One region of the Pseudomonas sp. MH9.2 genome, then DNA from elsewhere that is predicted to be linked to it. Evidence: predicted binding sites of a transcription regulator. Region 1 holds the regulator's gene; each other region holds the start of a gene.
What was found. The regulator sigma-54, encoded in region 1, starts transcription at its own class of promoters, with help from an activator protein. The targets are predictions, from matches to a motif close to ANTGGCATNNANNTTGCTNT.
Positions count from the first base shown of each region.

Region 2: the regulator sigma-54 is predicted to act here: its motif matches at 7,011-7,030, upstream of glnA (glutamate--ammonia ligase).
Region 3: the regulator sigma-54 is predicted to act here: its motif matches at 7,000-7,019, upstream of glnK (P-II family nitrogen regulator).

Region 1 covers NZ_CP133784.1:2,315,271-2,325,531, reverse strand. Annotated here, with positions in the region: gene RHM55_RS10875 (YhdP family protein) at 1-431, shown strand, start outside; gene RHM55_RS10870 (carbon-nitrogen hydrolase family protein) at 477-1,328, shown strand; gene tldD (metalloprotease TldD) at 1,331-2,770, shown strand; gene yjgA (ribosome biogenesis factor YjgA) at 2,821-3,342, opposite strand; gene pmbA (metalloprotease PmbA) at 3,450-4,796, shown strand; gene RHM55_RS10850 (HPr family phosphocarrier protein) at 5,072-5,344, opposite strand; gene rapZ (RNase adapter RapZ) at 5,361-6,218, opposite strand; gene ptsN (PTS IIA-like nitrogen regulatory protein PtsN) at 6,221-6,682, opposite strand; gene hpf (ribosome hibernation-promoting factor, HPF/YfiA family) at 6,695-7,003, opposite strand; gene RHM55_RS10830 (RNA polymerase factor sigma-54) at 7,084-8,580, opposite strand; gene lptB (LPS export ABC transporter ATP-binding protein) at 8,768-9,493, opposite strand; gene lptA (lipopolysaccharide transport periplasmic protein LptA) at 9,493-10,035, opposite strand; gene lptC (LPS export ABC transporter periplasmic protein LptC) at 10,022-10,261, opposite strand, start outside.
Region 2 covers NZ_CP133784.1:3,405,415-3,415,675, forward strand. Annotated here, with positions in the region: gene ntrC (nitrogen regulation protein NR(I)) at 140-1,573, opposite strand; gene glnL (nitrogen regulation protein NR(II)) at 1,570-2,655, opposite strand; gene RHM55_RS15935 (DUF4124 domain-containing protein) at 2,949-3,569, opposite strand; gene RHM55_RS15940 (DUF4124 domain-containing protein) at 3,592-4,116, opposite strand; gene RHM55_RS15945 (cupin domain-containing protein) at 4,146-4,568, opposite strand; gene RHM55_RS15950 (chorismate mutase) at 4,764-5,348, opposite strand; gene glnA (glutamate--ammonia ligase) at 5,506-6,912, opposite strand; gene thiI (tRNA uracil 4-sulfurtransferase ThiI) at 7,245-8,699, shown strand; gene typA (translational GTPase TypA) at 8,840-10,261, shown strand, end outside.
Region 3 covers NZ_CP133784.1:2,972,041-2,982,301, forward strand. Annotated here, with positions in the region: gene lysA (diaminopimelate decarboxylase) at 1-806, shown strand, start outside; gene dapF (diaminopimelate epimerase) at 811-1,641, shown strand; gene RHM55_RS14020 (DUF484 family protein) at 1,655-2,392, shown strand; gene xerC (tyrosine recombinase XerC) at 2,395-3,297, shown strand; gene RHM55_RS14030 (HAD family hydrolase) at 3,290-3,982, shown strand; gene RHM55_RS14035 (hypothetical protein) at 4,050-4,376, opposite strand; gene RHM55_RS14040 (secondary thiamine-phosphate synthase enzyme YjbQ) at 4,477-4,902, opposite strand; gene RHM55_RS14045 (ammonium transporter) at 5,081-6,421, opposite strand; gene glnK (P-II family nitrogen regulator) at 6,456-6,794, opposite strand; gene RHM55_RS14055 (accessory factor UbiK family protein) at 7,214-7,474, shown strand; gene RHM55_RS14060 (YifB family Mg chelatase-like AAA ATPase) at 7,659-9,152, shown strand; gene RHM55_RS14065 (methyl-accepting chemotaxis protein) at 9,341-10,261, opposite strand, start outside.

The DNA.
Region 1 (10,261 bases):
CCCTGAGGGTGTTCGGTCTGCTCAACTTCAACTCCATAGGTCGTCGTTTGCGCCTGGACTTCTCGGACTTGCTTGGCAAGGGCTTGAGTTACGACCGGGTCAAAGGGCTGCTGGTCTCCAGTGATGGGGTGTACGTGACCCGTAACCCGATCACCCTGACCGGACCGTCGAGCAATATTGAACTTGAGGGCACGCTGGACATGGTCAACGACCGGGTCGATGCCAAGCTACTGGTGACATTGCCGGTGACCAATAACTTGCCGATTGCGGCGTTACTCGTCGGCGCGCCGGCCATTGGTGGGGCCTTGTTCCTGGTCGACAAACTGCTGGGTGACCGCGTGGCGCGATTCGCTAGTGTGCAGTACCGCGTTGAAGGCCCTTGGAAAGAGCCGAAGATCACGTTCGACAAACCCTTTGAAAAACCTCAATAGCGCGCCATGGAGTACAGTGGTGGCACGTCTTGTCCGGAGCGCGCCATGTCTTTTGCTGTAGTTCAAATGGTCAGCCAGAGCGATGTCCTGGTCAATCTGACTCACGCTCGCCGCCTGCTTGAACAGGCTGCCGAGTCTGGAGCGCGCCTGGCGGTGCTCCCGGAAAATTTTGCCGCCATGGGCCGTCGCGACGTTGCCGATATCGGTCGCGCCGAGGCTCAAGGCCAGGGTCCGATCCTGCCATGGTTGAAACTGGCCGCTCGCGACCTCAAATTATGGATAGTGGCTGGCACGTTACCGCTACCACCGGCTGATCGGCCGCGGGGTAAAGTCACCGCGTGTTCATTGCTGATCGATGAACACGGCGAGCAAGTGGCACGCTATGACAAACTGCATTTGTTCGATGTGGACGTTGCCGACAACCGTGGGCGTTATCGGGAGTCGGATGATTACGCCTATGGTGACAATGTGGTGGTCGCCGATACGCCGGTGGGACGTCTGGGTTTGAGCGTGTGTTACGACCTGCGCTTCCCTGAGTTGTATAGCGCGCTGCGTGAAGCGGGTGCGCAATTGATCACTGCACCGTCGGCCTTCACTGCTGTCACCGGTGCCGCGCATTGGGACATCCTGATCCGGGCGCGTGCGATAGAGACCCAGTGCTATGTGCTGGCGGCGGCGCAAGGGGGACTGCACCCCGGTCCAAGGGAAACCTACGGGCATGCTTCGATCATCGACCCTTGGGGGCGCGTGCTGGCTGAGCAGGCCCAGGGCGAAGCGGTGCTGCTGGCCGAACGTGATAGCGATGAACAGGCGTCCATACGGGCGCGGATGCCGGTGTCTGATCACCGGCGATTTTTTTCGCGGGACGCATTGCGGCCTGCGCACACCTCGGAGTGAATATGAGCGACTTGTCCTCTGTCAGCGAACACCTTTTAGCGCCTGGCGGCCTGAGCCTCGACAGCTTGCAGTCGGTACTGGGCGAGCTGGCTGGCCCAGGGATCGATGCGGCTGACCTGTATTTCCAGGGGCAGATTTCCGAGTCCTGGTCGTTGGAAGACGGCATCGTCAAGGAAGGCAGTTTCAACCTCGATCAGGGCGTCGGTGTACGGGCGCAATCGGGTGAGAAAACCGGATTTGCCTACAGCAATGCGATTACCCCTGAGGCACTGAGCCTTGCCGCACGTGCTGCGCGTTCGATTTCCCGCGCCGGGCAGGAAGGTCAGGTGCAAGCATTCACCACGCAGGATGTGGCCCAGTTGTATGCGCCGGACAACCCTCTGGACGTGATGACGCGCGCGGAAAAGGTCGAACTGCTCAAGCGCATCGACGTTGCCACGCGAGCATTGGATGCACGTATTCAGCAGGTCACGGTCAGCATGGCCGGGGTTTGGGAGCGGATTCTGATCGCGTCCACCGATGGCAGCCTGGCGGCGGATGTGCGTCCGCTGGTGCGTTTTAATGTCAGTGTTATCGTCGAGCAGAATGGCAGACGCGAACGAGGTGGCCATGGCGGTGGCGGGCGTACCGATTACCGGTACTTCCTCACGGATGACCGTGCCATGGGTTATGCCCGTGAAGCGTTGCGTCAGGCACTGGTGAATCTTGAAGCGATCCCCGCACCTGCTGGCACGTTGCCGGTGGTGCTCGGTTCCGGTTGGTCCGGCGTACTGCTGCACGAAGCGGTTGGCCATGGTCTGGAAGGCGATTTCAACCGCAAAGGCAGCTCGGCGTATAGCGGGCGAATGGGTGAAATGGTGGCGTCCAAGCTGTGCACTATCGTCGATGATGGCACGCTGGCCGGTCGTCGAGGCTCGTTGACGGTGGACGATGAAGGCACGCCGACCCACTGCACCACGCTGATCGAAAACGGCGTGCTCAAGGGTTACATGCAGGACAAGCTCAACGCTCGGTTGATGGGCGTGGCACGTACCGGTAACGGTCGTCGCGAGTCCTATGCGCACCTGCCAATGCCCCGCATGACCAACACTTACATGCTGGCCGGGCAAAGCGACCCGGAGGAAATCATCGCGTCGGTGAAGAGGGGCATCTACTGCGCCAACCTCGGCGGCGGTCAGGTTGATATCACCAGCGGCAAATTCGTGTTTTCGACCAGTGAGGCCTATTTGATCGAAGACGGTAAAATCACTGCGCCAGTCAAAGGTGCGACCTTGATCGGTAATGGGCCTGAAGCCATGAGTCGAGTGTCGATGGTCGGTAACGACCTGGCGTTGGACAGCGGCGTGGGCACCTGCGGCAAAGACGGTCAGTCAGTGCCAGTAGGTGTCGGTCAGCCGACCTTGAAGATCGATGCGATCACGGTAGGCGGTACGGGGTCCTGAAAGACTGCGCCGAATGAATCGCAGGGTGCGACTCATTCGGTGCTTGAACACTAGCGCAGGCCGCGCTTTATGTCGTCCAGGTCGCGGATGTACTTGAACAGTTTGCGGCTGGCGGCAGGTGGCTTGCTTTGGGCAAGTTCATGCTGGGCCTGGCGTATAAGCGAACGCAGTTGCTGACGATCTGCTTCCGGATAGTCGCCGACAAACTTCTCGAGTACGTCGTCGGTGCCTGTGATCAAGCGATCACGCCAGCGTTCCAGACCGTGAAAACGTTCGTTGTATTGGCGAGTGGAGGCATCAAGTTGATCAAGCAACACCAAAATGGCGTCCAGGTCTTGATCGCGCATCAGCTTGCCGATGAACAGGATATGCCGTTTACGCGCAATGTTTGCGGTGTGCTTGGGCGCTTCGGCCAAGGCCCGGCGCAGCGCGTCGGTCAAGGGCAGTTTCGCCAGCAAGTCAGGCTTGAGTGTTGTCAGGCGCTCGCCAAGGTCAACCAGAGCATGAAGCTCGCGTTTGACCTGAGTTTTGCTTTTACCCTCATCGAGGGAGTCGTCGTAAGAATCAACCATGGGGGCAGTCCGCTAATAAACGCCGCCATGATAACCAGTCAGGGGCCACTTGTCCGGCCCGGTCGGTATTCGGCTTGTGCCGAAAGCAGAATTTGATGGAGAAAGTCATGAGTACAGCTCAAAGCGTAGGCCCGCAAGCCTTGCCTGCACTGCAAGAACAGGTCGAGCAAATCATTGCCGAAGCCAAGCGTCAGGGCGCAAGCGCCTGTGAAGTGGCGGTGTCCCTGGAGCAGGGCTTGTCGACCACGGTTCGCCAGCGTGAAGTGGAAACTGTCGAGTTCAATCGCGATCAGGGCTTTGGTATCACCTTGTATGTCGGTCAGCGCAAAGGCTCGGCCAGTACCTCCGCCAGTGGCGCTGACGCTATTCGCGAAACCGTAGCGGCGGCGTTGGCGATTGCCAAACACACCTCCGAAGATGAATGCTCCGGCCTCGCCGACGCTGCGCTGATGGCTAAAGAACAGCCAGACTTTGATCTATTCCACGCGTGGGATATCACCCCGGAACAAGCCATTGAGCGTGCCTTGATCTGTGAGGCGGCGGCGTTCGATGCCGACAGCCGGATCAAAAATGCCGACGGCACCACGCTCAACACCCATCAAGGGTGTCGCGTGTATGGCAATAGCCACGGTTTTGTTGGCGGCTCTGCCTCGACACGCCACAGCTTGAGCTGCGTGATGATCGCCGAGGGCGAAGGGCAGATGCAGCGCGACTACTGGTACGACGTGAGTCGCCAGGGCGAGTTGTTGGCGGACGCACAAAGCATTGGCCGTCGCGCGGCACAGCGTGCGGCCAGCCGCTTGGGTGCGCGCCCGGTACCGACGTGTGAAGTTCCGGTGTTGTTCGCTGCGGAATTGGCGGGCAGCTTGTTTGGCCATCTTTTGTCCGCCATTTCCGGCGGCAATCTGTATCGCAAATCATCCTTTCTGGAAGGAGCGATGGGGCAGCGCCTGTTTCCTGAATGGCTGACTCTCGACGAACGGCCGCACCTGATGCGCGCCATGGGGAGCTCGGCGTTCGACGGTGATGGCTTGGCAACCTATGCCAAACCATTTGTGGAGAATGGCGATTTAGTGTCCTACGTTCTGGGTACTTACTCAGGCCGCAAGCTAGGTTTGCCGAGTACAGCCAACTCAGGCGGCGTGCATAACCTGTTCGTCACCCACGGTGTGGAAGATCAGGCAGCGCTGCTGCGCCGCATGGGTCGCGGCTTGCTGGTCACTGAGTTGATGGGCAGTGGTTTGAATATGGTCACCGGCGACTACTCTCGTGGCGCGGCAGGCTTTTGGGTCGAGAACGGCGAAATCCAGTTCCCGGTTCAGGAAGTCACCATCGCCGGCAACCTGCGCGACATGTTCAAACAAATCGTCGCCGTCGGCAGCGATCTCGAACTGCGCAGCAATATCCGCACAGGCTCTGTGTTGATCGAGCGCATGACGGTTGCGGGTAGCTGATCTGCATTAAAAAAGGCGCTTCATGCTCGCTGCACGAAGCGCCTTAATCTTAATGTACGAGCGGCCTCAATACGCGGCACTGTCACACAGTAAACTCGGTCGAGGTAGGCGCTGACTTGTCTGCGAATAAGCCCGGCACGGGCTTCCGGCAGGTTTGGGTTTGACCTGGGGTCTACAGATTTACGAAAGCTCACCTCTCGTATTCCAATCACATAGATTTTTTTAATAGCTCCAGGCCTGCCCGCGAATGAGTCAATACGGTCCGTCGCCTGCTGTCACTCGCCTTCATCAAACCGATTGTTGATCAGCTCAATCAAGTCTTCGAGTGCTGCCTGTTCGTCTTCGCCTTCAGTATGCAGGTGGATATCGGTGCCTTTTCCTGCTGCCAGCATCATCACGGCCATGATGCTTTTGCCGTCGACCATGCTGTCGGGCGCGCGACCTACTCTGATCTGGCAGGGGAATCTTCCGGCGACGCCGACGAATTTAGCGGCGGCGCGCGCGTGCAAGCCAAGCTTGTTGATGATAGTGATTTGACGAACGGGCATCGCGATGAGGGTCCTTTCAGCTGAGGTCGCGGTGGCGGACCTGAACGTTCTTGAGGGATTGTTGCAAGACCTGACCCAGGCGCTCGGTCAGGTAGACAGAGCGGTGGTGCCCGCCGGTGCAGCCAATGGCAATAGTCACGTAGGCGCGGTTGCTGGCTGCAAAGCGTGGCAACCATTTGTTCAGGTACGCGTAGATGTCCTGGAACATCTCTTCTACATCCGGCTGTGCCGCCAAATAATCGGCCACGGGCTGGTCGAGCCCGGACAGTTCGCGCAACTCCGGCTTCCAGTAGGGATTGGGCAGGCAGCGCACATCGAATACCAGATCAGCATCTACTGGCATGCCACGTTTGAAACCAAACGACTCAACCAGAAACGCGGTGCCTGGCTCCGGCTTGTTCAGCAGGCGCAGTTTGAGCATGTCACGTAGTTGATAGAGGTTCAGGTGCGTGGTGTTGATTTTCAGATCGGCCAGATCGATGATCGGCCCAAGCAGGTTGCTCTCGTCACGTATCGCTTCGGCAAGCGAGCGGTTGGTGCTGCTCAGGGGGTGGCGACGACGGGTTTCAGAGAATCGTTTTAGCAGGGTCTCTTCATCGGCGTCGAGGTACAGCACATCGCATTGGATGTGGCGGCTGCGGACCTCTTCCAGTAATTCGGGAAAACGCGACAGATGGCTCGGCAGATTGCGCGCGTCGATGGACACGGCGACCAGCGGCTGAGCCAGTTCGGTATGAATCAGGGCACGTTCAGCCAGCTCCGGGAGCAGGCCTGCAGGCAGGTTGTCGATGCAATAGAAGCCGTTGTCTTCCAGTACATCCAGTGCTGTGCTCTTGCCGGAGCCGGATCGGCCGCTGACGATGATCATGCGCATCATTAATGACCGTTCTGCACGTCCAGCACCACTTGATAAAGCGCTTCATCGCTTTGGGCGCTGCGTAGGCGGTCGCGCACATCGGCGCGGTCGAGCATGCTGGCTATCTGGCGCAGCAGCTCCAGGTGTTCGTCGGTGGCGGCTTCCGGGACTAGAAGGACAAAAAGCAGGTCTACAGGCCTGCCGTCGATGGCGTCAAAATCTACGGGGGTGTCGAGGTGCAGGAGGGCGCTGATGGGCATTGGGCAGCCCGCCAGCCGGCAATGCGGGATGGCGATGCCATTGCCGAAACCGGTCGAGCCGAGTTTTTCGCGGGCAATAAGGCTCGTGAGTACCAAGTCCGAATCAAGCTCCGTTTCACGGCCGATCAGTTTGGCAACTTGCTCAAGAACATTTTTTTTACTGCTGCTCGGCACGTTCACGAGTGAACGGCCGGCAGTCAGGATATTTTCAAGTCGGATCATGGGTTGTGGGTGTTAGCGAGCAGTCGCACCTTTCAGGATGTTCTGCTGCTTTTCCTTATGCTTGAGCAATTGTCGGTCCAGCTTGTCAGTGAGTAGGTCGATTGCCGCATACATGTCGTCATGTTCTGCGTTAGCGACCACCTCTCCACCGTGGATGTGCAGTGTGGCTTCGATTTTCTGTTTCAGTTTCTCGACTGCCATCGTTACCTGCACATTGGTAATCTTGTCAAAGTGCCCTTCGAGCTTCTTGAATTTGAGCTCGATGTATTCGCGCAGGGGCTTGGTCACTTCCAATTGGTGTCCACTGATGTTGACTTGCATACAGCGTCTCCTTCGTTGCCAGTACATAAAGAGGCAGGCTTGAATGCCTACCACTGGAACGCTACGGCGTACGGCCACCCTTACATCAATCGCTTGCGTTCGCTTGAAGGTGCTATCCCAAGTGATTCGCGGTATTTAGCGACCGTGCGCCGAGCTACCTGAATGCCTTGTGCCTCCAGTAAACCAGCGATCTTGCTGTCACTCAACGGCTTTTTCTGATTTTCCGCAGCTACCAGTTTTTTGATGATCGCGCGAATGGCCGTGGACGAACACTCTCCGCCCTCTGAGGTGCTTACGTGACTGGAAAAGAAATATTTCAGTTCGTAAATACCGCGCGGGGTATGCATGAATTTTTGCGTGGTCACACGTGAAATCGTCGATTCGTGCATGCCTACCGCTTCGGCGATGTCATGCAGAACCAAGGGTTTCATGGCTTCGTCGCCATACTCAAGAAAGCCGCGCTGGTGCTCGACGATCTGCGTGGCCACTTTCATCAGCGTTTCGTTGCGGCTCTGCAGGCTCTTGATGAACCAGCGTGCCTCTTGCAACTGATTGCGCATGAAGGTGTTGTCAGCGCTGGTGTCGGCCCTGCGGACGAACCCTGCGTATTGGGGGTTGACCCGCAGACGGGGCACGGACTCTTGATTGAGCTCTACCAGCCAGCGCTCGTTGTCTTTGCGCACGATCACGTCGGGCACAACGTATTCGGCCTCGCTCGACTCGATCTGCGAGCCTGGGCGCGGGTTGAGGCTCTGCACCAGTTCAATGACCTGGCGCAGTTCGTCTTCCTTGAGCTTCATGCGCCGCATCAGCTGAGCGTAGTCGCGGCTGCCAAGCAGGTCGATGAAGTCTCCGACCAAGCGTTGTGCCTCGGCCAGCCAGCGAGTCTTCGCGGGGAGCTGACGCAATTGCAGTGACAGGCATTCGCTCAGGTTGCGAGCGCCGATACCCGCGGGTTCGAATTGCTGGATACGGTGCAGTACTGCTTCGATTTCATCCAATTCGACATCCATTTCCGGGTCGAAGGCATCGAGGATTTCCTCAAGCGACTCGTCCAGGTAGCCCTGATTGTTGATGCAGTCGATCAGCGTGACGGCGATCAACCGATCAGTATCGGACATGGGGGCCAGATTCAATTGCCACAACAGATGGCTTTGCAGGCTCTCGCCGGCCGATGTGCGAGTGGTGAAGTCCCATTCGTCATCGTCGTTGTTGCTGCTGGGCAGGCTGCTGGCACTGGTCTGATACACGTCATCCCAAGCGGTATCAACGGGCAGCTCGTTGGGGATGCGGTCGTTCCAGTCGCCTTCTTCCAGGTTGTCCACCGTCGGGGCGGGCTCCTGGTAGGTAGGTTCCTGTACGTCAGGATTGGGTTTCTCTATGTTGTCGGCCAACGGATCGGCATTGTCGAAGTCGTCGCCTTCTTCCTGGCGTTCCAGCATAGGGTTCGACTCCAACGCTTCCTGGATTTCCTGTTGAAGGTCCAGGGTCGACAATTGGAGGAGGCGGATGGCCTGTTGCAGCTGCGGTGTCATCGTCAGCTGCTGGCCCATTCTCAGGACTAGCGATGGTTTCATGGCAGGGGCTTAACACCTTATTTCGCCGGCGCACATGCGCCATCCACTACAGGGCGCCGAAGCGCCAACTTAAGCAAATTATATGCCTGAAACCTAAGTGTTTGCCTAGAGCGTGATGACAATTAATGTTCTTGTCAGCACTGCACCCTAGCGTCCGTCGCCGATGAAGAGCGAAACACCGCAGAGCTTACAGGCGGAACTCATGGCCGAGGTAAACCTCTTTAACCAGTTGGTTAGCCAGAATGGTTTCTGAATCACCCTCAGCGATCAGTTGCCCGTCGTTGACGATGTAAGCGGTTTCACAAATATCCAGGGTGTCACGTACGTTGTGATCGGTGATCAGTACGCCGATGCCCTTGGCTTTCAAGTGATAAATGATTTGCTTGATATCGCCGACGGAAATGGGGTCGACACCGGCAAACGGTTCATCGAGCAAGATGAATTTTGGCGAAGTCGCCAGGGCGCGAGCGATTTCCACACGACGGCGTTCACCGCCGGACAGGCTCATGCCCAGGTTGTCGCGTATGTGGCTGATGTGGAACTCCTGCAGCAGGCTTTCCAGCTCCTTGCGACGCGCTGTACGGTCGAGTTCCTTGCGGGTCTCGAGGATCGCCATGATGTTATCGGCAACCGACAGTTTGCGAAAAATCGAGGCTTCCTGCGGCAGATAGCCGATCCCGGCGCGTGCGCGACCGTGCATGGGTTGATGGCTGACGTCTTGATCGTCGATCAAGACGCGACCCTGATCGGCCTGGACCAAACCTACGATCATGTAGAAACAGGTGGTTTTGCCAGCACCGTTAGGGCCAAGCAGCCCCACGATTTGCCCGCTCTCGATCGAGAGACTGACATCGCGCACAACCTGGCGACCCTTATAGCTTTTAGCCAGATGCTGGGCTTTAAGCGTCGCCATTACGGAGCCTTCTGCGGTGCGGGTTTGTTTTTCGGCTGGATGACCATGTCGATCCGCGGACGTGGTGCCGTCACCTTGGCTCCGTTGGCGCGGCCGGCATTGACGATTTGTTTCGTCGTGTCATAGACGATTTTCTCGCCTTCGGACGTATTGCCGTCGTTGATGACCTTGGCCTTGTCGATCAGGATGATCCGGTCAAGGGCGGCGAAGTACTGGATGGTCACGCCGTACGCTTGAACGATAGGCTTGTCGACGGCAGGTTTCTGTTCGTAGTAAGCAAGATTGCCAACGGCGGTAAATACGTCGACTTCACCTGTTGGCGTCCGGGTGATGGTCACGGTGTTGCCCGTGATCTTCATGGAGCCTTGGGTGATGATGACATTGCCTTTGTAGGTGGCAATGCCCTGCTTGTCATCGAGTTGCGCATCGTCAGACTGAATATGAATAGGCTGATCGCGGTCCGTCGGCAAAGCCCAGGCGCTCACGCTTCCCAGTGCTGCGCCCAAACCGAGCAAAAAAGGGAGGGTTTTAACGAGCCTCATACTGTCCTCTTACGTTGGACAGCAGGTGCATCCTGCCGTCGTTCAAATACGCTTTCATACCCGTGCCAGTGGATACGCCGCCGAAACCGTCGATTCTAACGGCTTGCTCGGTCTGCGCATATTGCTTCTGTGGGAATACAGTCATTCGACTGCTGGTAATAATCGTTGTCCGGTTTTTTTCGTCAGTGCGTGCGATACGTACTGAATCGATGAGCTCGACCTCGGT
Region 2 (10,261 bases), 1.1 Mb from region 1:
AAAGACAGATCTGTAAACCCTGTCAGAAATGACAGGTCATGGCAGCCGAATAGTCTGCGTAGGGGCAAACAATCGCATTTCCCTGTGCAGACAGGTCTTCCCGTGAGCGATCTGGAATCAACCAAAGCGCAAAAAGATCTTAGGCGTCGTCGCCTTCGTCTTCGTCGCCGTCGATTTTCATCCCCAATTCCTTGATCTTGCGCGTCAAGGTATTGCGGCCCCAGCCCAGCAACACGGCGGCATCGCGGCGGCGGCCAGCGGTGTGCTTGAGGGCGGTTTCGATCATGATCCGCTCGAACGTCGGAACCGCACTGTCGAGCAGACTGGACTGCCCGCGTGCCAGCGCCTGATCGGCCCATTGGCGCAGCGCATGTTCCCAGTTGGTAACCGGTGCGGCGTCATGCGGCAGGCTAAGCAGTTCTGGTGGCAGGTCGCTGATGTGCACCTCGCGACCTGAGGCCATGACGGTGATCCAGCGGCAGGTGTTTTCCAGCTGACGGACGTTGCCCGGCCATGGCAGGTGCTTGAGGTATTCCTCGGTTTCGGCTTTGAGCAGTTTCGGCTCGACCGACAACTCTTGCGCGGCACGGGCGAGGAAGTGCTTGGCCAGGGTCGGAATGTCTTCGCGACGGTCGGACATCCGTGGAATGTGGATGCGAATCACGTTGAGGCGGTGGAACAAGTCCTCACGGAATTTACCCGCTTGCACCAGGGTTTCCAGATTCTGGTGAGTCGCGGCAATGATGCGTACATCGACCTTGACCGGGGTATGCCCACCGACACGGTAGAACTCGCCATCAGCCAGTACCCGCAGCAAGCGCGTCTGGGTATCTGCCGGCATATCGCCGATTTCATCAAGGAACAGGGTGCCGCCGTCCGCTTGTTCGAAACGGCCGCGACGCAGGTTGGCCGCGCCGGTAAAGGCGCCTTTTTCGTGGCCGAACAGCTCGGACTCCATCAAGTCCTTAGGAATCGCTGCCATGTTCAATGCAATGAACGGCGATGCGGCTCGGGGGCTGTGGCGGTGCAACGCATGGGCGACCAGTTCTTTACCGGTGCCGGACTCGCCGTTGATCAGTACGGTGATGTTGGAATGGCTCAGGCGCCCGATGGCGCGAAACACTTCCTGCATCGCCGGGGCTTCGCCGATGATTTCCGGGGTGCGGGTCAGGGCTGGCACGACCTGCATGCCGTGTTGTTCCTGGGCATGCTGATTGGCGCGTTTGACCAGCGATACGGCCTCATCGACATCAAACGGCTTGGGCAGGTATTCGAACGCACCGCCTTGATATGACGCCACTGCACTGTCGAGATCTGAATGCGCGGTCATGATGATGACCGGCAAGCGCGGATGCAGTTCGCGGATCCGGGCCAACAACTCCAGGCCACTGGCGCCCGGCATGCGAATGTCGGAAATGATCACATCAGGCTGCTGGCGGGCCAGGCGACTCATCACCCCGTCGGCGCTGTCGAAGCTTTGGGTGGTCATGCCTTCTTGTTGCAGGGCTTTTTCCAACACCCAGCGGATAGAACGGTCGTCATCGACGATCCATACAGTTTCACTACGGCTCATGTCGACGCGGCTCCTTGTTCTAGCGGCAGGAAGATCGAGAAGGTGGTGTGGCCAGGATGGCTGTCACACTCGATCAGTCCCTGATGCTGACTGATGATGTTCTGGGTAATCGCGAGGCCGAGCCCGGTGCCATCCGGTCGGCCGCTGACCATGGGGTAAAAAATGGTTTCCTGAAGCTCGGCCGGAACGCCCGGACCGTTGTCGATGATTTCAATCTTGCACACCAGACGGTGGCGGACGTGGCCGATGGTGAACTGGCGCAAGGCGCGGGTACGCATGCTGATCCGGCCCAGACGCAACTCGTTCTGACTGCTGATGGCCTGCATGGCGTTGCGCACGATATTGAGGACGGCCTGGATCATTTGCTCGCGGTCGATCAACACGTCTGGAATGCTCGGGTCGTAATCGCGCACCAAGGTGATGCAGCCTTGGCTTTCGGCGTCGACCAGGCTGCACACGCGCTCGAGCACTTCGTGCACGTTGGTCATTGCCAGCGAAGGCAGCTTGTTGGAACCCAGCATGCGGTCGACCAGATTACGCAGGCGGTCGGCCTCTTCGATGATGACGTTGGTGTAATCCTTGAGGCTCTCTTCAGGCAGCTCCCGGGCCAGCAGTTGGGCGGCACCGCGAATCCCGCCGAGCGGGTTCTTGATTTCGTGGGCCAGGCCGCGCACCAGCATTTTGGTGGTTTCCTGCTTGGACAGCTGAGCCTCTTCCTTGGTAATCCGCAGCAAGCGATCACGTGGGTGGACCTCCAGCAGGAGCAGGGTTTCGCCTCCGCTGAGGATCGGGGTGACGGCGTAGTCGACGGTCAAGGTCTGCCCGGTCAACGCGGTGAGCATCGCTTCGCGCTTAGTGAACGGGTGAGCCTGTTCGACAGCCTGACGCAGCGAGCTCAGTGCTTCAGCCGATTCGGTGAACAGCTCGCTGATGAATTGTCCATGGCTGCGTTGGCCGCTGATGGCCAGCAGCATTTCCGCTGCTGGATTCATGTACTCAAGACGCAGGTTCGAGTTGAGTAAAATGGTGGCAGTGGTCAGGTTGTCGAGTAAAAGCCGGTGCAGCGCGTCACTGATAGTCATTACTTGTCGTTGACCTCTTTTGGCACATTGCAACCCCAGGCGGGCCCGGATCGCAGGCGCTGGTTGGTCTTCGCCAGCATGGGTTTAGCCGCTGATACGGTACTGATAGTACGAATCTGCAAAAACCAAACCAAGGCTCCGAAAAGAAGCGCCAAACCCGCAAAATCGGGCTTTTTTCGGACATTGGGTCGTTAGAGGCTGCTCTCCGCCAGGATTTTCGAACCAAAATGGGTGGCTTCGTCGATCACGCTGCAAGCTATCGCACCAATATAGTGCCTGACGCTGTTGAGTGGTCAGAAGAAAGGCAGGAGGCTGCTTTTTTTCTCCGCAGGCTTATCGGCAAGGGCGCATTCGGGGCGTACACCGTAATCCGCTTCCTTGCACGGCTGCGCCAGACGTTTTTGCGCCAGGGTGATGCGCAACATATGGAAGGGCTGGTTGGGTGTTCGCTCTACGATGCGATCCGTTTCATCCATAATCTCGACGGCCAGCTGGTGTGTCCCGCGATCAATGTTGATCAGTGGGAACACCGGACTGCGACCTGCTTGCCCGTAGGGTTGGCCGTCGACCAGCAAGCGATACGTGTGACCGTTCTGCAGGGCCGGGTCATTGCTGACGCTGACGATCAGTTTCCCCGTCATGCTGCGCACCGTTGCATCCGGTTCGGGCACCAGGATCCGCAGGAGTTGGTAGCGGAATATGGGCGCGGGTTTTGTGGGGGCGTGGGCCTTCTGCACGACGTGCTTGCGTGGCTGGGAGCTCATATTGCTGGGCGGGATCTCGACGCGATGCGCGTTGCCAGGGTGCGCCTGGTCAGTGAACACCCGGTTGCCTTGCGGATCGACGTAGGTATAGACGTCGGCAACCGCTGGTAATGCGAACAAAATCAGGCATAGCAGCAACAGGCTGCGCACGGGGTTTGATCGGGAAGGCATCTTAAGGTTTACCGAGATGGACGCGCTGCACGCTGATCGTGACGGTCGGGCTTTGCTGGATGATCTGTTGGTCGTTTATCACGCGGACCGCGAGGCTGTGCTCCCCCCGGTCAAGGTTCACTACCTGGAGCCTCGGGACGTTGCTGGGTTGTCCGTAAGCGTTACCGTCGAGCACCAGTTGCAAGAGATGCCCGGGTTGCAGGCGTGGTTGCAGCTGGACGCCAATCGTGAATGTTCCGTTGTTGGCGCGCAGCGCTTCATCGGTCGGCAGGTCACTCAGCGTCAGCACGCCATAGGCGTCGGATGACTGACCCTGATTGGCGCTGGAGGGCGCGTTGTTTTGCTGAGCGGCAGGCTTCTTGGTATCGACACTGTTCAGTGGCGGCAACTGCACGGTTTCGCTTGGTGTGCCGTTGGGTGGTTGATTGCTGTAGGCGGGATTGCCATTGGCGTCGGTGTATTTATAAATCTGCGCCGCAGCGGGCAAGGCGATCGACAGCAGCAGAAATATAAGGCTTCGATGCATGGAATCGTCCAATGGCAATAGCGCGGGTTTTAGTTGGTAGGCTCTACCGATATCGGCATACCGGGGGTGCCAGCATAGAACACAATGAGTTCGGTGGGGCTATTGCCACTGAGGCCGCGGTGAACAATGTTATTCATTTCAGGTAAAACCTGTCCGGCTGTCAATGTTACGGTTTTATCGCTATCCCGTGCCTGAACGATCAACTCGCCCGAGACTACATAACCGGCCGCCGGCATTGGGTGGGAATGCCAATCGAAGCTGCTGCCGGGTGCCATGGTTACTTTTCGAACAGTCAGTTCTGGCTGTCCTTGTGGGTATGCAACATAGGGCGTGCCGTCCCAGGACGATGAGCTCTGCAAAAGGATCTTTGAATCAATGGCTGGCTTCATCTGGGCGTTGGCCGTACCGATGAGAGTCAAGAGGCTTAGGGAGAGCAGGGCTTGTTTGATCATATTCAACTTCCTCGGTCTGCCAGGGCGAAACGCCCTGAGCGCAGCCGAGTAAACGTCATGATCAGGGGCACAAACCAGCCTTCAAGAATTGCAGAAAATGTCGGAAATACGAAGTCATGTAATGGAGGCTCAGCGTCGTATTTTCATGCTAAAGCGGGTTCTCCAGACCTGAGGGGCTAGCTGTTAGCAATCTTGTCAGCGGGGCTGCTGGGTGATGATACAAAGCTCCCCGACTGCACGTCCCAGTGCGATGTCATGGATGGCGTCGTTTGCCTGAAGCTGTCGTTGCTGGTTCAGCCAGGTCGGGCATTGTGGATCGTGCCGGTAGGGCGTGAAGGCTGCGAAGTTTTGCAGCAATCGAATTTGCAGTCGGTCGAGCTGTGGGCGGACTTGATTGACCAGGTCCGGTCTCGCTGTATTCGGCGCCTTGCCTGCCGCGTGCCAATTGGCCAGTAGCGTGTACTGCACCAGCTTGTTCGCCTCGATTTGCGCCGCCAGGAATTGACTGACTTCTTCGGGATTGAGCTTGTAGGCCGGGGCCAGCTTTGCCGCGTTGGCGATGACCTGTTGTTCGCGCAGGCTGTCCTGGATCGGTTTTCCGCTGTCCCATTTGGTGAGTGCGACCTGATCGGCGATGCTCAAGCGTTCACTGACGGTCTGGATCAAGGGCGCCAGCGAGTCGGGTGGTTGAGAGGGTGTGGGCGTATTGGCGCAGGCGCTTATGCTGACTATGGCCGCACATAGAAGAGACAAATGCGGCAGTCGATGTGAATTCGACATGGGTAGACCTCTGGCTGATTCGGCGACCTGATAAAGCCAGAGAGTTAACGCCACAGGTTGTGCTCAAAGCCAGAAACCAATTGTTAAAAAATATCAGGCATAAAAAAGGCCCCCCGAAGGAGGCCTCTATTACGTCGATGCGGCTGACGTAACTGGATTAGCAGCTGTAGTACAGCTCGTATTCCAGTGGGTGTACGAAGGTGCGTACTTTGATTTCTTCTTCGCTTTTCAGAGCGATGTAAGCGTCGATGAAGTCATCGCTGAATACGCCGCCTTTGGTCAGGAACGCACGACCTTTGTCCAGCTCTTCCAGGGCTTCTTTCAAGCTGCCGCAAACTTGTGGGATCTCTTTCGCCTCTTCAGGCGGCAGGTCGTACAGGTTTTTGTCAGCAGCGTCGCCTGGGTGGATTTTGTTCTGGATGCCGTCCAGGCCAGCCATCAACAGTGCAGCGAAGCCCAGGTACGGGTTAGCTGCTGGATCCGGGAAGCGAGCTTCGATACGGCGAGCTTTAGGGCTGGACACGTAAGGAATACGGATCGACGCGGAACGGTTGCGAGCCGAGTAGGCGAGCATTACCGGTGCTTCGAAACCTGGGACCAGACGCTTGTAGGAGTTGGTCGACGGGTTGGTGAAGCCGTTCAGTGCTTTACCGTGCTTGATGATGCCGCCGATGAAGAACAGGGCGGTATCGGACAGGCCGGCATAGCCTTCGCCTGCGAAGGTGTTCTTGCCATCTTTGGAGATGGACATGTGTACGTGCATACCTGAACCGTTGTCGCCATACAGAGGCTTAGGCATGAAGGTAGCGGTACGGCCGTAGGCATCGGCTACGTTGTGTACGCAGTATTTCAGGGTCTGAACTTCATCAGCCTTGGCAACCAGGGTGTTGAATTTCACGCCGATTTCGTTCTGACCGGCAGTCGCCACTTCGTGGTGGTGAACTTCGATGACCAGGCCCATTTCTTCCATGGCATTACACATGGAGGTACGGATTTCGTGGTCGTGGTCGAACGGTGGAACCGGGAAGTAGCCGCCTTTGATACCTGGACGGTGGCCACGGTTGCCGCCTTCCACGTCCTGGTCGGACATCCAGGAGCCTTGTTCGGAGAAGATCTTGAACATGGAACCGGAGATGTCGGACTTGAACTTCACTTCGTCGAAGATGAAGAATTCTGGTTCCGGGCCAACGAAAACAGTGTCGCCGATACCCGTGGACTTCAGGTATTCCTCAGCGCGACGGGCAATGGCGCGTGGGTCGCGGTCATAGCCTTGCATGGTCGAAGGTTCGATGATGTCGCAAACCAGGATGATGGTTGGCTCTTCGGTGAACGGGTCGAGCACGGCAGTGCTGTCGTCAGGCATAAGGATCATGTCGGACGCTTCGATGCCTTTCCAGCCCGCAATGGAGGAACCGTCGAACATTTTGCCGATTTCAAAGAAATCTTCATCCAGCGCATCGCGAGCCGGCATGGTCACGTGGTGCTGAGTGCCTTTGGTATCAGTGAAGCGCAGATCAATCCATTTAACGTCATGATCTTTGATGAGTTGAACCGACTTCGACATGGTGTCCTCCGGGTGGCTTCGGGCCACTTTAGTGGTTTGGCCCTTAGAATTGGGTGATGCCGGCGCGAATACTCTGCCAAGGCAACCTGCCTCACAAGGGAGCAAATTGCATGCCAGTGCCCCGACTTGGGTTTTTCGCGCCAAACGCAGGCATTGCGGGCATTAAAGCTGATAAATCGAAAATTTGATGCACTGATATGATGCGGATTGATGAGAGAGCGGTCTTTTTTGGTGCGTGCAATATTGGCTGTACGATAACTGGTTAAACCTTGAGCAATTTCCGCTATAATCCTGCCCCCTATTTTTCGGCTGGCACCTCGCGCGTTTTTTACATGAAACTAATCGTAAAAGTCTTCCCCGAAATCACTATCAAAAGCCGGCCGGTGCGTAAGCGTTTCATCCGCCAGTTGGCCAAAAACATCCGTACCGTGCTCCGTGATCTGGACCCGGCATTGGTGGTGGGAGGCGTGTGGGACAATCTTGAGGTCGAAACCAGGGTTAGCGAGCCGAAAGCCTTGCAGGAGATGATTGAGCGCCTGAGTTGCATGCCGGGCATCGCACATTTTTTGCAGGTCAATGAATACCCGCTAGGCGATATGGACGACATCGTCGCCAAGTGTAAAGAACACGTCGGCGCATCGTTGGCCGGCAAAATGTTTTCAGTGCGCTGCAAGCGTGCCGGCAAACACAGTTTCAGCTCCATGGATGTCGAGAAATACGTCGGTAGCCAACTTCGCCAGCAGTGCGGCGCTGCCGGAATTTCCCTGAAAGCACCCGAAATCGAAGTGCGCATGGAAATTCGCGACCAACGGTTGTTTGTGATTCACGGTCAGCACAACAGCATCGGCGGTTATCCGCTGGGTGCGCTCGAGCAGACACTGGTGCTGATGTCCGGCGGTTTCGATTCCACGGTCGCGGCCTACCAGATCATGCGCCGTGGGCTGATGAGCCACTTCTGCTTCTTCAATCTCGGTGGTCGCGCCCACGAATTAGGGGTGATGGAAGTCGCCCATTTCTTGTGGAAGAAGTACGGTAGCTCGCAACGCGTGCTATTTGTCAGCGTCCCGTTTGAAGAAGTACTGGGAGAAATTCTCGGTAAAGTCGATAACAGTCATATGGGCGTGGTGTTGAAGCGTATGATGTTGCGCGCAGCGACCCGTATCGCTGATCGGCTCGAGATTGATGTGCTGGTAACAGGCGAGGCGATCTCTCAGGTCTCCAGCCAGACCCTGCCCAATCTGTCGCTGATCGATTCGGTCACGGAAAAGCTGGTTTTGCGTCCACTGATCGCCAGCCACAAGCAAGACATCATCGATCAGGCTTACGATATAGGCACTGCCGATTTCGCCAAGCACATGCCCGAGTATTGTGGGGTGATTTCGGTCAACCCCAAGACCCACGCCAAGCGCAACCGCGTGGAGTATGAAGAACAGCAGTTTGATATGGCGGTGCTCGAGCGTGCGCTTGAGCAAGCCAGGTTGGTGCCGATCGATCGCGTTATCGACGAATTGGGCCAGGACATTGAAATCGAGGAAGTCAGTGAAGCACTGGCCGGTCAGGTCATCGTCGACATCCGTCATCCGGATGCTCAGCATGACGAACCGCTGGAGTTGCCTGGCATTGAAATACAGACGCTGCCGTTCTATGCATTGAACAGCCGCTTCAAGGAACTGGATGAGACTCGCCAGTACCTGTTGTATTGCGACAAAGGCGTGATGAGTCGCCTGCATGCCCACCATTTGCTCAGTGAGGGGCATGCCAATGTGCGCGTTTATCGACCGAGCTAAGTGCCCGGGGCTGTTTGCCTGTGGCTTGCGTCACCGGCCCCCCGACGCCAGTCGTCAAGCCGTCATGGCTTTCGCCGACTCTACTGTTAATAGCTGCCTACAATAGGCAGCTGACCGAATCCTCTGATCGAGATACACAAGTGATCGAAAATCTACGTAACATCGCCATCATTGCTCACGTTGACCATGGTAAAACCACCCTGGTAGACAAACTCTTGCGTCAATCCGGCACCCTGGAGCGCAACGAGCTCAACGACGAGCGCGTGATGGACTCCAACGACCAGGAGAAAGAACGCGGTATTACCATTCTTGCCAAGAACACCGCTATCAACTGGAACGGCTTCCACATCAACATCGTGGATACCCCGGGCCACGCCGACTTCGGCGGCGAAGTTGAACGCGTAATGTCGATGGTTGACTCCGTTCTGCTGCTGGTTGACGCTCAAGACGGCCCTATGCCGCAAACCCGTTTCGTGACCAAGAAGGCTTTCGAAGCCGGCCTGCGTCCGATCGTTGTGATCAACAAGGTCGACCGTCCGGGCGCTCGTCCAGACTGGGTTCTGGATCAGATCTTCGACCTGTTCGACAACCTGGGTGCTACTGAAGAACAGCTGGACTTCCACGTTGTTTACGCGTCTGCACTGAACGGTATTGCCGGTCTGTCGCACACCGATATGGCCGAAGACATGACCCCGCTGTACCAGGCCATCGTCGACCACGTGCCGGCTCCAAAAGTCGACCGTGACGGTCCGTTCCAGATGCAAATCTCCGCTCTGGACTACAACAGCTTCCTGGGCGTCATCGGTGTTGGCCGTATCGCTCGTGGTCGCGTCAAGCCGAACACTCAGGTTGTAGCTATCGACATCGACGGCAAGCGCCGTAACGGTCGTATCCTCAAGCTGATGGGTCACCACGGTCTGCACCGTATCGACGTTGACGAAGCAGCTGCCGGCGATATCGTTTGCATCAGCGGCTTCGACCAGCTGTTCATCTCCGACACTCTGTGCGACCCACTGAACGTCGAAGCGATGAAGCCGCTGACCGTTGACGAACCAACCGTTTCCATGACTTTCCAGGTAAACGACTCGCCTTTCTGCGGTAAAGAAGGCAAGTTCGTCACCAGCCGTAACATCAAGGAACGTCTGGACAAAGAATTGCTGTTCAACGTTGCACTGCGCGTTGAAGAAGGCGACTCGGCTGACAAGTTCAAAGTGTCCGGCCGTGGTGAGCTGCACCTCTCGGTACTGATCGAAACCATGCGTCGCGAAGGCTTCGAAATGGGCGTTGGTCGTCCAGAAGTGATCATCCGTATGGTTGACGGCGTTAAGCACGAACCGTACGAAAACGTCACCATCGACCTGCCGGAAATTGCGCAAGGCGCGATCATGGAGCAAATCGGTATCCGTAAAGGCGACCTGACCAACATGGTTCCGGATGGCAAAGGGCGCGTTCGCCTTGAGTACAACATCCCGGCACGTGGCTTGATCGGTTTCCGTAACGAATTCCTGACCCTGACATCCGGTGCCGGCATCCTGACCAGCATCTTCGACCGTTACGACGTA
Region 3 (10,261 bases), 660 kb from region 1:
TGCGCGTCAACCCGGATGTCGATGCGGGCACCCACCCGTACATCTCCACCGGGCTCAAAGAAAACAAGTTCGGCATCGCCATCGCCGACGCCGAAGACGTGTACATCCGAGCCGCGCAACTGCCGAACCTGGATATAGTCGGCGTCGATTGCCATATCGGCTCGCAACTGACCAGCCTGCCGCCGTTCCTTGATGCACTGGATCGCTTGCTGGCGCTGGTCGATCGCCTTGGCGATTGCGGCATTCACTTGCGCCATCTGGATCTTGGCGGCGGTTTGGGCGTGCGTTATCGCGACGAAGAACCCCCGCTGGCCAGCGACTACATCAAGGCTGTGCGTGAGCGTCTTGACGGTCGTGACCTGGCACTGGTGTTCGAGCCCGGTCGCTTCATCGTAGCCAATGCCGGCGTGCTCCTGACCCAGGTTGAATACCTCAAGCACACCGAACACAAAGATTTCGCCATCGTCGATGCGGCGATGAACGACCTGATTCGTCCAGCGTTGTATCAGGCCTGGATGGACGTGAGCGCCGTTCGCCCACGCGACGGCCAGCCACGCACTTACGACATCGTCGGACCGATCTGCGAAACCGGTGACTTCCTGGCCAAGGAGCGCCAACTGGTGCTGGCCGAGGGTGATTTGCTGGCGGTGCATTCGGCTGGGGCTTATGGTTTCGTCATGAGTTCCAACTACAACACCCGCGGCCGCGCCGCCGAAGTATTGGTCGATGGCGCCGAAGCGTTCGAAGTGCGCCGCCGCGAGACTGTGGCAGAGCTGTTTGCTGGCGAAAGCCTGCTGCCGGAGTAACCCCATGCTGCTGCGTTTTACCAAGATGCATGGTTTGGGCAACGACTTCATGGTTCTGGACCTGGTCAGCCAGCACGCGCACATTTTGCCCAAGCACGCCAAACAATGGGGTGATCGCCACACCGGGATCGGCTTCGACCAACTGCTGCTGGTCGAAGCGCCGAGCAACCCGGAGGTCGATTTCCGTTACCGGATTTTCAATTCCGACGGCTCCGAGGTCGAGCAGTGCGGCAACGGCGCGCGCTGCTTTGCCCGCTTCGTGCTGGACAAACGCCTGACCACCAAGCGCCAGATTCGCGTGGAAACCAAAAGCGGCATCATCGAACTGGACATACGCAGCGACGGCCAGATCAGCGTCAACATGGGCCCTCCACGCCTGATTCCAGAAGAGATTCCGTTTCAGGCCGACGAACAGGCGCCGAGCTATCCCGTCGAAGTCGATGGCCAAATCATTGAGCTTGCCGCAGTATCGATGGGCAATCCACACGCAGTTTTGCGTGTCGAAGACATCAATAATGCGCCCGTGCATGAGCTTGGGCCGAAGCTGGAGCATCACCCGCGCTTCCCGGCCCGGGTCAATGTCGGCTTCTTGCATGTGGTTGATCGCCAACGCGCGCAACTGCGCGTCTGGGAGCGTGGTGCAGGGGAAACCCAGGCCTGCGGTACCGGCGCTTGCGCGGCGGCGGTGGCTGCCATCAGTCAGGGCTGGATGGATTCGCCCCTGTTGATCGACCTGCCTGGCGGGCGCTTGTCCATTGAGTGGGAAGGCCCAGGCCATCCCGTGATGATGACGGGTCCTGCAGTGCGGGTTTACGAAGGACAGGTTCGTCTATGAGTGAGCAAATCCGATGACCGATCAGCCTCAGATTTCAGCCGAAAAGCCCAGCGAAGCACCTGCCGACAACGCAGCGCCAGCCCTTGAGGCGGAGGCTATCGCCGCTTACTTGCGTCATCACCCGGAGTTCTTTGTTGAACACGAAGAGCTCCTGCCAGCCTTGCGCATCCCGCACCAGCGCGGCGATACCGTATCGCTGGTCGAGCGCCAGCTCAAACTGTTGCGCGATCGCAATATCGAGATGCGCCACCGCCTTTCGCAACTGATGGACGTGGCGCGCGACAATGATCGACTGTTCGACAAGACCCGTCGCCTGATCCTCGCGTTGATGGACGCCAGTAGCCTGGAAGAAGTGGTCATCGCCGTGGAAGACAGCCTCCGCGAAGAGTTTCAGGTGCCCTTCGTCAGCCTCATTCTGTTCAGCGACAACCCCATGCCCGTAGGCCGCTGGGTCAGCAGTGCCGACGCGCAGAAAGCCATCGGTGGCCTGATCTCGGGCGACAAGACTGTCTGCGGCGCACTGCGCGAGCACGAGCTGACCTTTTTGTTCGGCCGCGAACAAGGCGAACAAATCGGCTCAACCGCCGTCGTTGCCCTGATTCATCAAGGCCTGCATGGCGTTCTGGCCATCGGCAGCCGCGATCCGCAGTACTACAAAAGCTCCGTCGGCACGCTGTTTCTCAGCTATATCGCAGAAGTATTGGGCCGGGTGTTGCCGCGCTTCACCCAGTCACTACGCTCGGTTCGCTGACCATGGAAAGTCAACTTGACGCTTACTGCACGCACCTGCGCAGTGAGCGCCAAGTGTCCTCCCATACCTTGGAAGCCTACCGCCGTGACCTGGGCAAAGTCCTCGCGTTTTGCGAAAAACAGCAGCTAAGCAGTTGGTCGGCGCTGGATATTCAGCACCTGCGCAGCCTGATCGCCCGTCTGCATCAGCAAGGCCAGTCTTCGCGCAGCCTGGCGCGCCTGTTGTCAGCGGTTCGCGGCCTATACCGTTACTTGAACCGCGAAGGCCTGTGCGATCACGATCCAGCCAACGGTTTGTCGCCACCCAAGGGCGAGCGCCGCCTGCCGAAGACCCTTGATGCCGATCGCGCCCTGCAATTGCTCGACGGCGCGGTCGAGGACGACTTTCTGGCTCGTCGCGATCAAGCGATCCTGGAACTGTTCTACTCGTCGGGCCTGCGCCTGTCGGAACTGACCGGGCTCAATCTCGAACAACTCGATTTGAGTGACGGATTGATTCAAGTACTCGGCAAAGGCAGCAAGACCCGCGTTTTGCCAGTGGGCAAGAAGGCTCGTGAAGCCCTGGAAATATGGTTGCCGTTGCGCGCACTGGCCAATCCGGAGGACGATGCGGTATTCATCGGCCAGCAAGGGCGTCGCCTGGGTCCCCGGGCAATTCAGCTACGCGTGAAAGCGGCGGGCGAACGCGAACTGGGGCAAAATCTGCATCCACACATGCTTCGCCATTCGTTTGCCAGCCACTTGCTCGAGTCTTCACAGGATCTACGCGCGGTGCAGGAACTGCTCGGCCACGCCGACATCACCACCACGCAGATCTATACGCATCTGGACTTCCAGCATCTGGCCACGGTTTACGACAGCGCCCATCCCAGGGCCAAACGCAGCAAGGGCACCGATCATGATTAAACTGATTACCTTCGACCTCGATGACACCCTGTGGGACACCGCGCCGGTGATTGTCAGCGCCGAAGCCGTGCTGCGTGACTGGCTGGCCGAACACGCGCCGAATCTCGGCCCGGTGCCGGTGGAGCATCTGTGGGCCATACGCGCACGACTGGTCGAGGCCGACCCCACGCTCAAGCACCGAATCAGCGCGCTGCGTCGACGCGTGCTGTTTCATGCGCTGGAGGATGCTGGCTACGCACATGCCCACGCGCAGGAATTGGCCGACAAAAGCTTCGAAGTCTTCCTGCACGCACGGCATCAAATCGAGATATTCCCCGAGGCTCAGCCGACGCTGGAAATTCTCGCCAAAACCTACACCCTGGGGGTTGTGACTAACGGCAATGCCGACATCCGCCGCCTGGGGTTGGCTGATTATTTCGCGTTCGCCCTGTGTGCCGAAGAGCTGGGCATCGGCAAACCCGACCCGGCCCCGTTCCTTGAAGCGCTGAAGCGCGGCAAGGTCGATGCCAGCGCAGCCGTGCACATCGGCGACCACCCCGGCGACGATATCGCAGGGGCGCAGCAGGTTGGGTTTCGCGCCATCTGGTTCAATCCCACAGGCAAAGCTTGGGAAGCCGACAGGCAGCCTGACGCCGAGATTCAAAGCCTGATGCAATTGCCGGAATTGTTGGCGAGTTGGGGCTGAGAGCAATTTTCAGACAAGAAAAAGCCCGCGGCGACAGCGGGCTTTTTTTTGTTCGATAAACGACCGTTTAGATAGGTCGGCTACCGTACTTGTTGTCCGGCTTCTTCGGCGGATCGGCAACGACGTTGGGCTCCACCTCGACAACCTTGCCGCCTTTGGAGAGGAACTCTTCCATCGCACGGGCCAGAGCGTCGCGCTCTTTGTTCTTGGCTTCTACGCTCGGCAGTTCATCCACCGAGACAGCGGCCTTGGCTTTACCCTTGGTGGGAGTGACCGAGGCTTCGATGCTGTCATCAGCGTCGGCGCCATCGTCTTCGGCAGCAGCAGCGAGCTCCTCACCGTCCTCTTCACCTTCCAGATCGTCTACCATTTCATCGTTGTCATCGTCGCTCATGTTCTACCTCATGACTTGCGAAAGCAGATTAGTTATAGCCCAGCTACGCCCACTGTCGAAGGCTGCCGGAAAAAAATCAACGACCGCTGAAAATCAGTGGTCATGCCTCATCACCGTACAAGGTGGCGAGGACTCTGCGAGCACCGCTAACGTCACGATGCTCACCCAGATAAACACCTTGCCAGGTGCCCAGCGCCAATCGCCCCGCCGTGACCGGCAAACTCAACTGGCAGCCAAGCAAACTGGCCTTGAAGTGCGCCGGCAGGTCATCGGGGCCTTCGTCGTCATGTTCATATACGTCCATACCCTGGGGCACCAGACGATTGAAAAAACGCTCGAAATCACGACGCACAGCCGGGTCGGCATTCTCGTTGATGGTCAACGAGGCCGAGGTATGCTGTAGCCACAGATGCAATAGACCGATCCGACAAGTGCGCAGCTCAGGCAGGCCTGCCAGTATCTCGTCGGTTACCAGATGAAACCCGCGAGGCTTTGCTCGCAGAGTAATCAGCGTCTGTTGCCACATACAGTTCTCCACGCTTCGGCGCGCATTCTAACGCGCTGGAAGAAAAAACAAAGCGCGTAATAGACCACCTTTTGTGTAAGCCGCCGCCCAAAAGCAAATAACCCTCTCTATCCTGTGTGTATCGACAAACTTCAGACAAAAAAATGCCCGGTCGCCCGGGCAATTTTTGTGTGTCGACTTACAGGTTGTAGCCACGTTCGTTGTGCAGCGCAAGGTCGAGGCCGACAGCTTCTTCCTCGTCAGTCACACGCAGACCCATGACCATGTCCAGGACCTTGAGAATGACGTAGGTCACAATCGCGGTGTAGATGATCGTGAAGCCTACGCCTTTGCACTGGATCCAGACCTGTGCCGCAATGTCGGTGGTTGCCGCATTGAAGCCACCCATCGAAGGTGCAGCGAATACACCGGTCAGGATCGCGCCGAGGATACCGCCGATACCGTGCACACCGAAAGCGTCCAGGGAGTCGTCATAGCCCAGCTTGCGTTTCAGGGTTGTAGCGCAGAAAAAGCAGACCACGCCAGCAGCCAGGCCGATCACCAGGGAGCCCATTGGCCCAACAGTACCGGCGGCAGGGGTAATGGCAACCAGACCGGCAACTACACCCGAAGCGATGCCCAGAGCACTTGGCTTACCGTGGGTCAGCCATTCAGCGAACATCCAGCCCAGTGCGGCAGCAGCGGTCGCAATCTGGGTCACGAGCATTGCCATACCGGCAGTGCCGTTGGCCGCAGCAGCGGAGCCGGCGTTGAAGCCGAACCAGCCTACCCAAAGCATTGCCGCGCCGATCAGGGTGTAACCCAGATTGTGCGGAGCCATTGGGGTGGTCGGAAAGCCTTTACGTTTGCCCAGTACCAGACAGGCAACCAGGCCCGCTACACCGGCGTTGATGTGAACCACGGTGCCGCCAGCGAAGTCGAGAACGCCCCAATCACCCAACAGTGCGCCCGGACCACTCCAGACCATGTGCGCGATTGGCGCATAGACCAGCGTGAACCAGATACCCATGAAGACCAGCATGGCGGAGAATTTCATCCGTTCAGCGAATGCTCCGACGATCAACGCCGGGGTGATGATGGCGAAGGTCATCTGGTAGATGACGAACACCGCTTCAGGGAACAGCGCTGCCGGGCCAGTGATGCTCGATGGCGTCACGCCAGCGAGGAATGCCTTGCCCAGGCTGCCGAAGATGGAGTTGAAGTTGACGACGCCCACCTCCATCCCCGTCGTATCGAATGCAATGCTGTAGCCGTAGATGACCCACAGAATACTGATCAGACCGGTAATCGCGAAGCACTGCATCATTACAGAAAGAATGTTTTTCGACCGAACCATACCGCCGTAGAACAGCGCCAGGCCGGGAATGGTCATGAACAGCACCAACGCCGTCGAGGTCATCATCCAGGAAGTGTCGCCGGAATTGAGGACAGGCGCAGCCACTGGGTCTGCCGCCATGGCCAGACCAGGGATTACAAGGGACAACAGGGCTCCTAGCCCTGCGAATTGACGCAGAGTCATATTGTTTTACTCCTGGGGCGTTGGGGTTGGCGGCTTAGATTGCGTCGGTATCGGTTTCGCCGGTACGGATGCGAATGGCCTGTTCCAGATTAACCACGAAGATCTTGCCGTCACCGATTTTGCCGGTGTTGGCAGCCTTGGTTATTGCCTCGATCACTCGATCAAGATCCTTGTCATCGATCGCAACATCGATTTTCACCTTGGGCAGGAAGTCGACTACGTATTCCGCCCCGCGATACAGCTCGGTGTGACCCTTTTGCCGACCGAAGCCTTTGACTTCAGTGACGGTGATGCCCTGCACGCCGATCTCCGACAGTGACTCGCGCACGTCATCCAATTTAAACGGCTTGATGATCGCAGTGACTAGCTTCATGAAACTTTCTCCCGAATTGGTGGACTTGCCCCAGGAAAACAAACCCGACTCAAGTCTAAGCGCAGTGCCTGGCTTTGTAACGTGTCGGTCGCCTTAACAGCCCCGATCAACCCCAGAAAACCGCTTCTGACGAAACACTTCCCCGCTTCGCCTGCCGCACTGCAATCGTCACAGCGACTGCATCAGTGCATGGGTCATATGCCACTAAGCAGAAAGCTTGCCATCTCGTGAATTCTCATTGAATACAGGGCCTTGGCCAACAATCACTTTCCCAGCCACCGATTGCGGTGATCAGGACGCACAACAACAGTGCGCATGCGCCCGTCCCCATGCGCGAAAAGCGTGCAGAAGGGGCGATCTGAATTGACTATAGATGCTGCGTGATATACTGCCGCCCATCTGTTTCCGGAACTCTGACCATGCTCGCGCCCAAAGCCTTCCTCGACGCCCTGAGTGGCCACGCCTCTCGCTTGTTCAACGGCGAAACGCCTGTCCCGCGCAACGAATTCGAAACCCAGTTCAAAGCCCTGCTGCAAAGCGGCTTCAGCAAGCTTGATTTAGTGAGCCGCGAAGAGTTCGACAGCCAGATGACCGTCCTCGCCCGCACCCGTGCCCGCCTTGAAGCGCTGGAAGCCAAAGTGACCGAGATGGAAGCGAAACTGACGCCACCGGCAGAGTAACAACCGCGCGACTTCTGGACGCTCACCGTCCAATCCCGGTGGGAGCGAATTCATTCGCGAAAAAAACTACGCGTCCCGATTGCTCCCATACAGGGCTATCCATTCACACCCTGTATCGATTCCTCGCCCCAGCTTCCCCCCGAATTCCCGCAGGATGCGGTTCTTCAGACATCAAGGAATGATCATGTCTCTCGCCATCGTGCTCAGTCGCGCTCAGGTGGGTGTGGAAGCGCCAGCCGTCACTGTCGAGTGCCATCTGGCCAACGGGCTTCCCGCGCTGACGCTGGTGGGCTTGCCTGAAGGCGCAGTCAGGGAAAGCAAGGATCGGGTCCGCAGTGCCATCCTCAATTCCGGCCTCGAATACCCTGCCCGCAGAATTACCCTCAACCTCGCGCCAGCCGACCTGCCCAAAGACGGTGGGCGTTTCGATCTGGCGATTGCCCTGGGTTTGCTCGCCGCCAGTGGGCAACTGCCTGCTCACGCGTTACAGGATGTCGAATGCCTGGGTGAATTGGCGCTCTCGGGCGCTATAAGGCCGATACAGGGCGTCTTGCCTGCCGCACTGGCTGCTCGTGCCGAGGGCCATACGTTGATCGTGCCCGCGGCCAATGCCGAAGAGGCGTGTCTGGCGTCCGGGTTGCGGGTGATTGCAGTCAATCATCTGCTGGAGCTGGTGGCACACTTCAATGGCCGGGCCCCGATTGTCCCCTACGAATCCAGCGGCCTGCTGCACCTGAGCAAACCCTATCCAGACTTGAGCGAGGTGCAAGGCCAGACCGCCGCCAAACGCGCATTGCTGGTGGCGGCGGCGGGCGCGCACAATCTGCTTTTCAGTGGGCCTCCCGGCACCGGCAAGACGCTCCTTGCCAGCCGTCTGCCAGGCCTGTTGCCGCCACTGGATGAACATGAAGCTCTGGAGGTCGCCGCAATTCAGTCGGTCGCCAGCCAGAGTCCTCTGACCAGTTGGCCACAGCGGCCCTTTCGGCAGCCCCACCATTCCGCCTCAGGTGCCGCGCTGGTGGGTGGCGGCAGTCGTCCGCAACCCGGCGAAATCACCCTTGCCCACCATGGCGTGCTGTTTCTCGATGAGCTGCCCGAGTTTGATCGCAAAGTGCTGGAGGTGCTGCGTGAGCCACTGGAGTCCGGGCACATCGTCATTGCCAGAGCCCGCGACCGGGTACGCTTCCCGGCGCGCTTTCAGTTGGTGGCCGCGATGAACCCCTGCCCTTGCGGCTATCTGGGCGAGCCCAGCGGTCGCTGTCGTTGTTCCACCGAGCAGATTCAGCGCTACCGCAACAAGCTTTCCGGCCCGCTGCTGGATCGCATCGACCTGCACCTGACCGTAGCCCGCGAAGCCACGGCACTCAACCCCACCCCGCAAACCGGCGACGACACCGCCAGCGCCGCCGCCCTCGTGGCCCAGGCCCGCGAGCGGCAACAACGGCGCCAAGGCTGCGCCAACGCCTTTCTCGACCTACCGGGCCTGCGCAAACACTGCTCGCTGTCCAGCGCCGACGAAAACTGGCTGGAAACCGCCTGCGAGCGTTTGACCCTGTCACTCAGGGCCGCACACCGCTTGTTGAAAGTGGCAAGAACGCTGGCTGATCTGGAACAGGTCGATGCGATTGGGCGCAGCCATCTGGCCGAGGCGTTGCAGTATCGGCCGTCGAGTAATTGATGGGGTCACACGCAGAATAAGAGCCGCGAAAAGGCCGGCACAGCCCTCCGGGGCTCGTGAGGCCAACCCTTTTCACGACCAGTGCACAGTCGATTACGCGGCCAAGCTTTTTAGCGAGAAACACTTCACAAAAGCTTGATCGGCAGCAGCGTATCTAAAAGAGGTTTTCGGTGAACGCAAACCTTGTATCACCGAAACCGATTGACCTCTTTGCGCAAATCCGCTGCCAGTTCGTCCAGTTCTTTCGCGGTGATAGCCAGGTGGGAGACGACTTCGCGCTGCTCGCTGTTGGCCATGGCGATGCTCTGCAGGTTGCTGCTAAGCAAGGTAGCGGTGCTGCTTTGTTCTTGGGTGGCGGTGGTGATGGCAGCGAATTGTTCGCCTGCGGAGCGGCTTTTTTCGTCGATCTGGGTCAGGGCGGCTGCGACTTTTGCGTTGAGTGAAAGGCCTTCCTGCATGAGCGCGTTGCCCTGTTCCATGGTGCTGATCGCGTTTCCGGTTTCTTGCTGAATGCTCACGATCATGCCTGAAATCTGGTCGGTCGCCTGACGGGTGCGCAAAGCCAGATTACGCACCTCATCCGCTACCACCGCGAAACCACGGCCTTGTTCGCCGGCACGGGCAGCTTCAATCGCGGCGTTGAGAGCCAGCAGGTTGGTCTGCTCGGCAATCGAGGTAATGACGCCGACGATCCCGCCGATTTCCTGAGAGCGCTGGCCCAAGGTGTCAATCACCGTGGCCGTGCCTTTGAGCGAGGACGCGATCTGCTCAAGAGATGCCGAAGCTTCATCCATTGAGGTGCGGCCAATGCGGGTCTGCTGAGCGTTCTCCTGCGCCAGGCGCTCGGTGCTGCCCATGTTGTCGGCGATGTTCAATGAGGTGGCGCTGAACTCTTCCACGGCGCCAGCCATGCTGGTGATCTCCCCGGACTGCTGCTCCATGCCTTCGTAGGCCCCCCCTGACAAGCCGGACAGCGTCTGAGCGCGGCCACTGACTTCCTGTGCCGCGCTGCGGATGTGCGCGACCATGTTCGACAAGGCTTCACCCATCTGATTGAAGCTGCGCGCCAATTGACCGATTTCATCGTGACTGGAAACATTCAGACGCGC